Linked DNA regions of Rubrivivax gelatinosus IL144. The protein of the gene in region 1 interacts with the protein of each later gene in a pairwise test. Links are inferred from orthologs where the notes say so. Each region holds a gene or a part of one and is shown on either strand. Other genes may lie near its edges. The genes, in order: RGE_RS04655 and mtgA.

What was found.
Region 2: the proteins of RGE_RS04655 (region 1) and mtgA interact in binary tests that used the Escherichia coli proteins (3 or more experiments, as listed by UniProt). The link is inferred for Rubrivivax gelatinosus IL144 from one-to-one orthologs.

What each region holds. Positions count from the first base shown.
Region 1 is NC_017075.1:983,265-986,572, forward strand. The notes cover bases 1-3,000. They hold RGE_RS04655 (peptidoglycan D,D-transpeptidase FtsI family protein), read left to right. Parts: upstream 1-618; coding sequence 619-2,382; downstream 2,383-3,000. Other genes in these bases: rsmH (16S rRNA (cytosine(1402)-N(4))-methyltransferase RsmH), read left to right, coding at 1-332; ftsL (cell division protein FtsL), read left to right, coding at 332-622; RGE_RS04660 (UDP-N-acetylmuramoyl-L-alanyl-D-glutamate--2,6-diaminopimelate ligase), read left to right, coding at 2,426-3,000. Also shown: more of RGE_RS04660, read left to right, coding at 3,001-3,308. UniProt on the Escherichia coli protein: Essential cell division protein that catalyzes cross-linking of the peptidoglycan cell wall at the division septum. Required for localization of FtsN.
Region 2 is NC_017075.1:4,529,440-4,532,707, reverse strand. Bases 195-3,154 are described here. They hold mtgA (monofunctional biosynthetic peptidoglycan transglycosylase), read right to left. Parts: upstream 2,053-3,154; coding sequence 1,336-2,052; downstream 195-1,335. Other genes in these bases: RGE_RS20565 (energy transducer TonB), read right to left, coding at 2,909-3,154; aroE (shikimate dehydrogenase), read right to left, coding at 2,049-2,894; RGE_RS20580 (hypothetical protein), read right to left, coding at 743-1,339; RGE_RS20585 (TlpA family protein disulfide reductase), read right to left, coding at 252-746. Also shown: more of RGE_RS20565, read right to left, coding at 3,155-3,268. UniProt on the Escherichia coli protein: Peptidoglycan polymerase that catalyzes glycan chain elongation from lipid-linked precursors. May play a role in peptidoglycan assembly during cell division in collaboration with other cell division proteins.

The DNA.
Region 1 (3,308 bases):
CTGCAACGCGCACATTTCAGGCTCTTCGGATTTTCGTCAACGCCGAGCTTGAGGCGCTCGAACAGGGACTGAGCGCCGCGCTGCAACTGCTCGCGCCGGGCGGGCGGCTGGTCGTCATCAGCTTCCATTCGCTCGAGGACCGCATCGTCAAGAACTTCATCACGCGCGAGAGCCGTGAGGAGTTCGACCGCCGCGCGCCGATGGCGCCGCCGCAGGCGCTCAAGCTCAAGGCCATCGCCCGCGTCAAGCCCGGCGACGAGGAGCTGCGTGCCAACCCGCGCGCCCGCTCGGCGGTGATGCGCGTGGCCGAACGCACCGAGGTGCCGGCGTGATGAAGCTGCTCAACGCCGTGCTGCTGGTGCTGCTGCTGGGCAGCGCCTTCTTCCTCGTGCGCAACGCCTACGAGAGCCGGCGCCTGTTCGCGGCGCTGGACCGCGCCAAGAACGAGCAGGTCCAGCTCGAGGCCGACTACAAGCGCCTGGACGCCGAGCGCCAGGCGCAGGCGACCAACCTGCGCGTCGAGCGCGTCGCGCGCGAGAAGCTGGCGATGCGCCCGGCCTCGCCGGCGGTGACGCAGTACGTCGCCGACGGCGCCGCCGCGGCCTCCGGAGGCGCCCGATGAGCAGTCGGCGCAAGTCCGGCGGCGCCAGCGTGCGCAGCGTGAACTACGCCACCAGCCCGCTGCTGGCGAGCAAGACGCCGCCCTGGCGCTCGCGTTTCGTCGTCGCGATGGTCGCCGCCTCGTTCGCGCTGCTGCTCGGCCGCGCCGTCTGGGTGCAGGTCGTCGGCAACGATTTCTATCAGAAGCAGGGCGAGAAGCGCTACGCGCACACGCTGTCGCTGCAGGCCAGCCGCGGCCGCGTGCTCGACCGCAACGGCCTGGTGCTGGCGTCGAGCGTGCCGTCGCCGTCGATCTGGGCGATCCCCAAGGACCTGCAGGCCGACGCCGGCGAGCGCCGGGCGCTGGCGCGCGTGCTGGGCATCACGCCGACCGAGCTCGACACGCGGCTGTCGGGCAACCCGAACTTCGTCTGGCTGCGCCGCCAGGCCGACGACGCCACCTGGGACGCCGTCAAGGCGATGGGCCTGAAGGGCGTCTACCAGGTGCGCGAGTACAAGCGCAGCTACCCCGAGGGCGAATCGGCGGCGCACGTCGTCGGCTTCACCAACGTCGAGGAGCACGGCCAGGAAGGCATCGAGCTGCGTTTCGACAAGGAGCTGCAGGGCCGCGACGGCCTGCGCGCCGTGGTGCGCGACCGCCTGGGCCGCGTCGTCGAGGACATCGGCGACCAGACCGCCGCGCTCGACGGCCGCGACGTCACGCTGGCGATCGATTCCAAGGTCCAGTTCTTCGCCTACCAGCGCATCCGCGACATGGTCACGCAGCAGGCCGCCAAGGCCGGCAGCGTCGTCGTGCTGGACGCCCAGACCGGCGAGGTGCTGGCGCTGGCCAACTATCCCAGCTACGACCCCGGGCAGCGCCGCAACCTGAGCGGCGCACAGCTGCGCAACCGCGCGCTGACCGACACCTTCGAGCCCGGCTCGACGATGAAGCCCTTCGTCGCCTGCCTGGCGATGGAGACCGGCCGCGTGACGCCGTCGACGGTCATCGACACCGCGCCCGGCAGCATCACGATCACCGGCTCGACGATCCGCGACTCGCACCCGCACGGCGCGCTGACCGTCGCCCAGGTGATCCAGAAGTCGAGCAACGTCGGCACCGTCAAGATGGCGATGCAGATGCAGCCGCGCGAGATGTGGGAGGTGTTCTCCGGCATCGGCATCGGCCAGCGGCCGCAGATCGACTTCCCCGGCGCCGTCTCCGGCCGGCTGCGCCCGTACAAGACCTGGCGCCCGATCGAGCAGGCGACGATGAGCTACGGCTACGGCCTGTCCGCGAGCCTGCTGCAGATCGCGCGCGCCTACACGGTGTTCGCCCGTGACGGCGACATCGCGCCTGTCTCCATCCTGCGCCAGGACGGCCCGGTCGCCGGCGTGCCGATCTTCAAGCCCGAGACCGCGCAGACGATGCGCGCGATGCTGAGCCTGGTGACCCAGCCCGGCGGCACGGCCCCGAAGGCCGCCGCGATCGGCTACTCCACGGGCGGCAAGTCCGGGACTGCGCGCAAGCAGGAAGGCAAGGGCTACAGCAACAAATATCGCGCCTGGTTCGTCGGCATCGCGCCGATCTCCGCGCCGCGCATCGTCGTGGCGGTCATGGTCGACGAACCGGGAAAGGGCGTGTTCTACGGCGGCGACATCGCCGGGCCGGTATTCAGCCAGGTCGTGCAGAACACGCTGCGCATGATGGGCGTGCCGCCGGACATCCCGGTCCAGGCGCAGATCGTCGCTCCGGTCGCCGCCGAGCCAGAAAGCTTCTGATGCAGATTCCGTCCCAGCCCTTCGTCGTCACCGGGGAGGCCGCATGCCGCTGACGCGCCTGAAGTCCCCCGAGGCCGCCGCCCGCTGGCTCTCGTCCTGGGTGACCGGCACGCTGCGCACCGACAGCCGTCTGGTGCAGCCCGGCGACGCCTTCATCGCCTGGCCCGGCTACGCCAACGACGGCCGCCGCTTCGTCCAGCAGGCGCTGGACGCCGGCGCCTCGACCTGCCTGGTCGAGCTCGACGGCGTCGAGGCCTTCGGTTTCGAGGATGCGCGTGTGGCCACGCTGCCCGAGCTGAAGGCCGTCACCGGCGACATCGCTCACGCCTATTTCGAGCACCCCAGCCAGCGGCTGAAGGTCGTCGCCACGACCGGCACCAACGGCAAGACCTCGACCGCCTGGTGGACCGCCCAGGCGCTGACCCGCCTGGGCCAGCGCTGCGGCGTGATGGGCACGCTGGGCGTCGGCGAGCCCGGCGCGGTGCGCGCCACGGGCCTGACGACGCCCGACCCGGTGACGCTGCACGCCGCCTTCCGCGGCTTCGTCGACCAGGGTTTCGCCGCCTGCGCGCTGGAAGCCTCGTCGATCGGCATCGTCGAGCACCGCCTGGACGCCGCCAAGATCGACGTCGCGTTGTTCACCAACTTCACCCGCGACCACCTGGACTATCACGGCTCGATGGCCGCGTACTGGGAGGCCAAGCGCCGCCTGTTCGCCTGGCCGGGGCTGAAGGCCGCGGTGGTCAACGTCGACGACGAACAAGGCGCGCTGCTGGCTGCCGAGCCGCTGGCGCTGGACGTCTGGACCTATGCCGTCGGCGGCGACGCGCGCCTGGTGGCGCGCGAGGTGCGCTACGTCGACGGCGGCCTGGCCTTCACGCTGCACGAAGGCGACGCCGCCGTCGAGGTGCGCAGCACGCTGATCG
Region 2 (3,268 bases), 3.5 Mb from region 1 along the record:
GTGTCCCGCACTGAAACTTGGGTGAGCGGCGTAGCCTGAACCCGTGTCGGGCCCGGCTGGCTGCGGCCGGTCAATATCTCTGGTCGATCGGCGCGCTTCTGATGCCTATTTTCCAGATCTGCAAGGCGCTTGGGGCGTCGGGGCGGAGCCCGCGGCCTTGCGGAGACGGCGGGACTCTACGCCAATTTGGTTGCAGATGGCAGCAAATTATCGAAGATCGCTCAAAACAGCCCGCGCGGGCGGGGTGGCGATCAGGCGAGCCAGGACTCGAGCTCGGCTTCGGTCGTTTCGCCGAACTTGTGGCGGATCTGCCGCCCGGTCGGCGCCATCAGCACCGTGTACGGCAGCCCGCTGCCCGGGTTGCCGAGGCCTTGGGACAGGCCGATGCCGGCGAAACCGGCGATCGCGATCGGGAACGAGATCGGGCTGCGCTCCAGGAAACGGCGCACCGGCTCGGCTTGATCAATGGCAATTCCGAGAATGGTGACGTCGCTGCGGCGGCGCTGCAAGCGGTCCAGCGCCGGCATCTCCTTGACGCAGGGCGGGCACCACGGCGCCCAGAAATTGACGATCAGCGGCCGGCCGCGCAGCCCGGCCAGTGCCAGTTCGCTGCCGTCCGGGCGCGGGTAACGCGCTGCCCACAGCGCTTCTTCGCCGGGGTCCAGCCGACGGCCGTCGAACCAGCGCCAGGCCAGCCCGGCGCCGACGCCGCCCACCGCGGCGGCCAGCAAGGCGCGGCGGATCATGCGCCGTCCTCCGCCAGCAATCGCTCCAGCGCCGCCAGGTCGCCGCGCCAGCTGCGCCCGCGTGCATCGGGTTTCAGCGCACCGCGCAGCGCGTCGTGTTCGTTGACGACGAGCTGTAGCGTGACGATCTCGCCGAGTTCGGCGTTGCGGCTGCCGACGATCAGCACCGAGGTCTCGGGTGCGCCCGGGCGTTCGATGCTGGCGACGTCGTAGTCGACGCCGGCGTTGATCAGCGCGATCTCGGCGGCCTTGGAATCGTCGCAGTACAGGTCGATGAGCACCGCCGAGCGCCGCGTCGCGGTGCCGCGCCAGGTGGCGCCGGCCAGGTGCGGGCGGAACTCGGCCAGCCGGCGCATCCAGACGCGCGCCGTCTCGCGCAGCGCGCGCAGCTCGGCCGGCTGGGTGTCGGCGCAGAACAGCTCCAGATAGGCGCGGACCTCGTCCTCGACTTCCTCGTTGCTCGGCAGCTCGCCGGCGCGGCCGGCGCGGCGACCCAGGTCGCGCGCCGCCTTGCGTTTGGCGGCGGCGTACTCCAGGCCGTCCTCGACGACCAACCGTGCCGCGGCGGCAGCGATCTCGGCCTGGTGACTCACGGCAGCTCCACCGCGCCCATGCGCGCGACGATGGTCTGCGCGCGCCCGGCGACGTAGCCCGAGTTGGGCTTCTTCTCGAAACGTTTGGGCGCCGGCAGCATGACCGCCAGGCGCGCCGCCTGCGTCGCCGACATGCGCTGGGCGTCGACGCGGAAGTAGTGGCGCGCGGCGGCCTGGGCGCCGAACACGCCTTCGCCCCATTCGACGTTGTTCAGATAGATCTCCAGGATGCGCTGCTTGGACAGGAAGGCCTCGAGCATCATCGTGATCGCGAACTCCTGAGCCTTGCGCAGGGCTGTTCGTTCGCCCGACAGCAGCAGGTTCTTGGCCAGCTGCTGGGTGATCGTCGAGCCGCCGACGATCTTGGCGGTCTTCGCGCGGCCGGCCTCGAAGCGCGCCTCGGCGCGCTGGTTGCGCTCCCAGGCCTGTTCGATCGCGTCCCATTCGACGCCGGAATGTTCGGCGAAGCCGGCGTCCTCGCTGGCGATGACGGCGCGCTGGATCGCCGTGCCCAGGCGCTCGCGCGGCACCCAGTCCTGCGTCCAGTCCAGGCGATGCTGCTCGACGAGCAGCCGCCAGGCCTCGCTGCGCTGGAAGGCGGTGGACTGCGGATCGAAGACGGCCATCGCGGCGACGCGCAGCGCGAAGAACGCCTGCAGCGCCAGGCCGCAGACGACGACGAGCACGGCCAGCCGCCAGACCTGGCGCTTCACGCCTTGGCCTCCACGCGCGCGCGCAGCGCGGCCAGCACCGGCGCCGTCTCGGGGCGCACGCCGCGCCAGAACCAGAAGGCTTCGGCCGCCTGCTCGACGAGCATGCCCAGGCCGTCGCGCGAGCGTGCGCCGGCGGCGCGTGCCCAGGCGAGAAAGGGCTCGGCCGCCGGCCCGTACATCAGGTCGACGGCGAGTGCGCCCGGCGCGAGCACCGAGGCCGGCACCGGCACCGCCGCGCCGGCCAGGCTGCTGGCGCTGGCGTTGAGCACGATGTCGTAAGCCGTGCCCGGCGCGTCCAGCCCGGCGGCGGCGAGTTGGCAGCCGTGTTCGGCGGCCAGCAACATGTGGCGTGCGATCAGCGCCGCGGCGCGGCCGGGCGTGCGGTTGACGACGGTGACGGCGGCGGCGCGTGCCTCGATCAGCGGCCCCAGCACGCCGGCGGCGGCACCGCCGGCGCCGATCAGCAGCACACGCTGGCCGGCGACCGGCTGGCCGGCGTGCAGTTCCAAGTCGCGCACCAGGCCGATGCCGTCGCTGTTGTCGGCGCTCCAGCCTTCGGCGTCGAAACGCAGCACGTTGGCCGCCTGGGCCAGCGCGGCGCGCGGCGTCACGCGGGCGGCCAGGCGCGGGGCCTCGAACTTGAACGGCACGGTGACGTTGCAGCCTCGGGCGCCGCCGGCGGCGAAGGCGCGCAGCGTCGCCTCGAAGCCGTCGAGCGGGCATTCGACGCGGCCGTAGTCGACGGCCTCGCCGGTCTGGCGTGCGAACTCGGCGTGGATGAAAGGCGACTGGCTGTGCGCCACCGGGTGGCCGAGCACAGCGTAGCGATCGGGAGCGGTCATACGGGTCACGGGGCTCAGCGGGCGAGCGGAATCGTTTCCAGGCCTTCCTCGCGCGTGAAGCGGAAGCGCGAGGTGACGACGATCTGGTCGGCCTGGCGGCGCATCGCGGCGGTGAAGGGGCCGAAAGGCGCTGCGGCGCGCACGATGGCCATCGCCTGCTGGTCGAGCACACGCGAGCTGCTCGGGCGCACGATCTCGGTGTCGACGACACGCCCGGCGGCGTCGACGGTGACGTTCATCACCAGCTCGCCGTAGAGCTTGACGCCGTTGCGTTCGGGGAAGTTGCGCGTGCCGCGGTCCTCGATGCGCCGGCGCAGCAGGTCGTAATACAGCGCGTAGACCTCCTCGCGTGTCGCCGGGCTGATGTAGCGCTT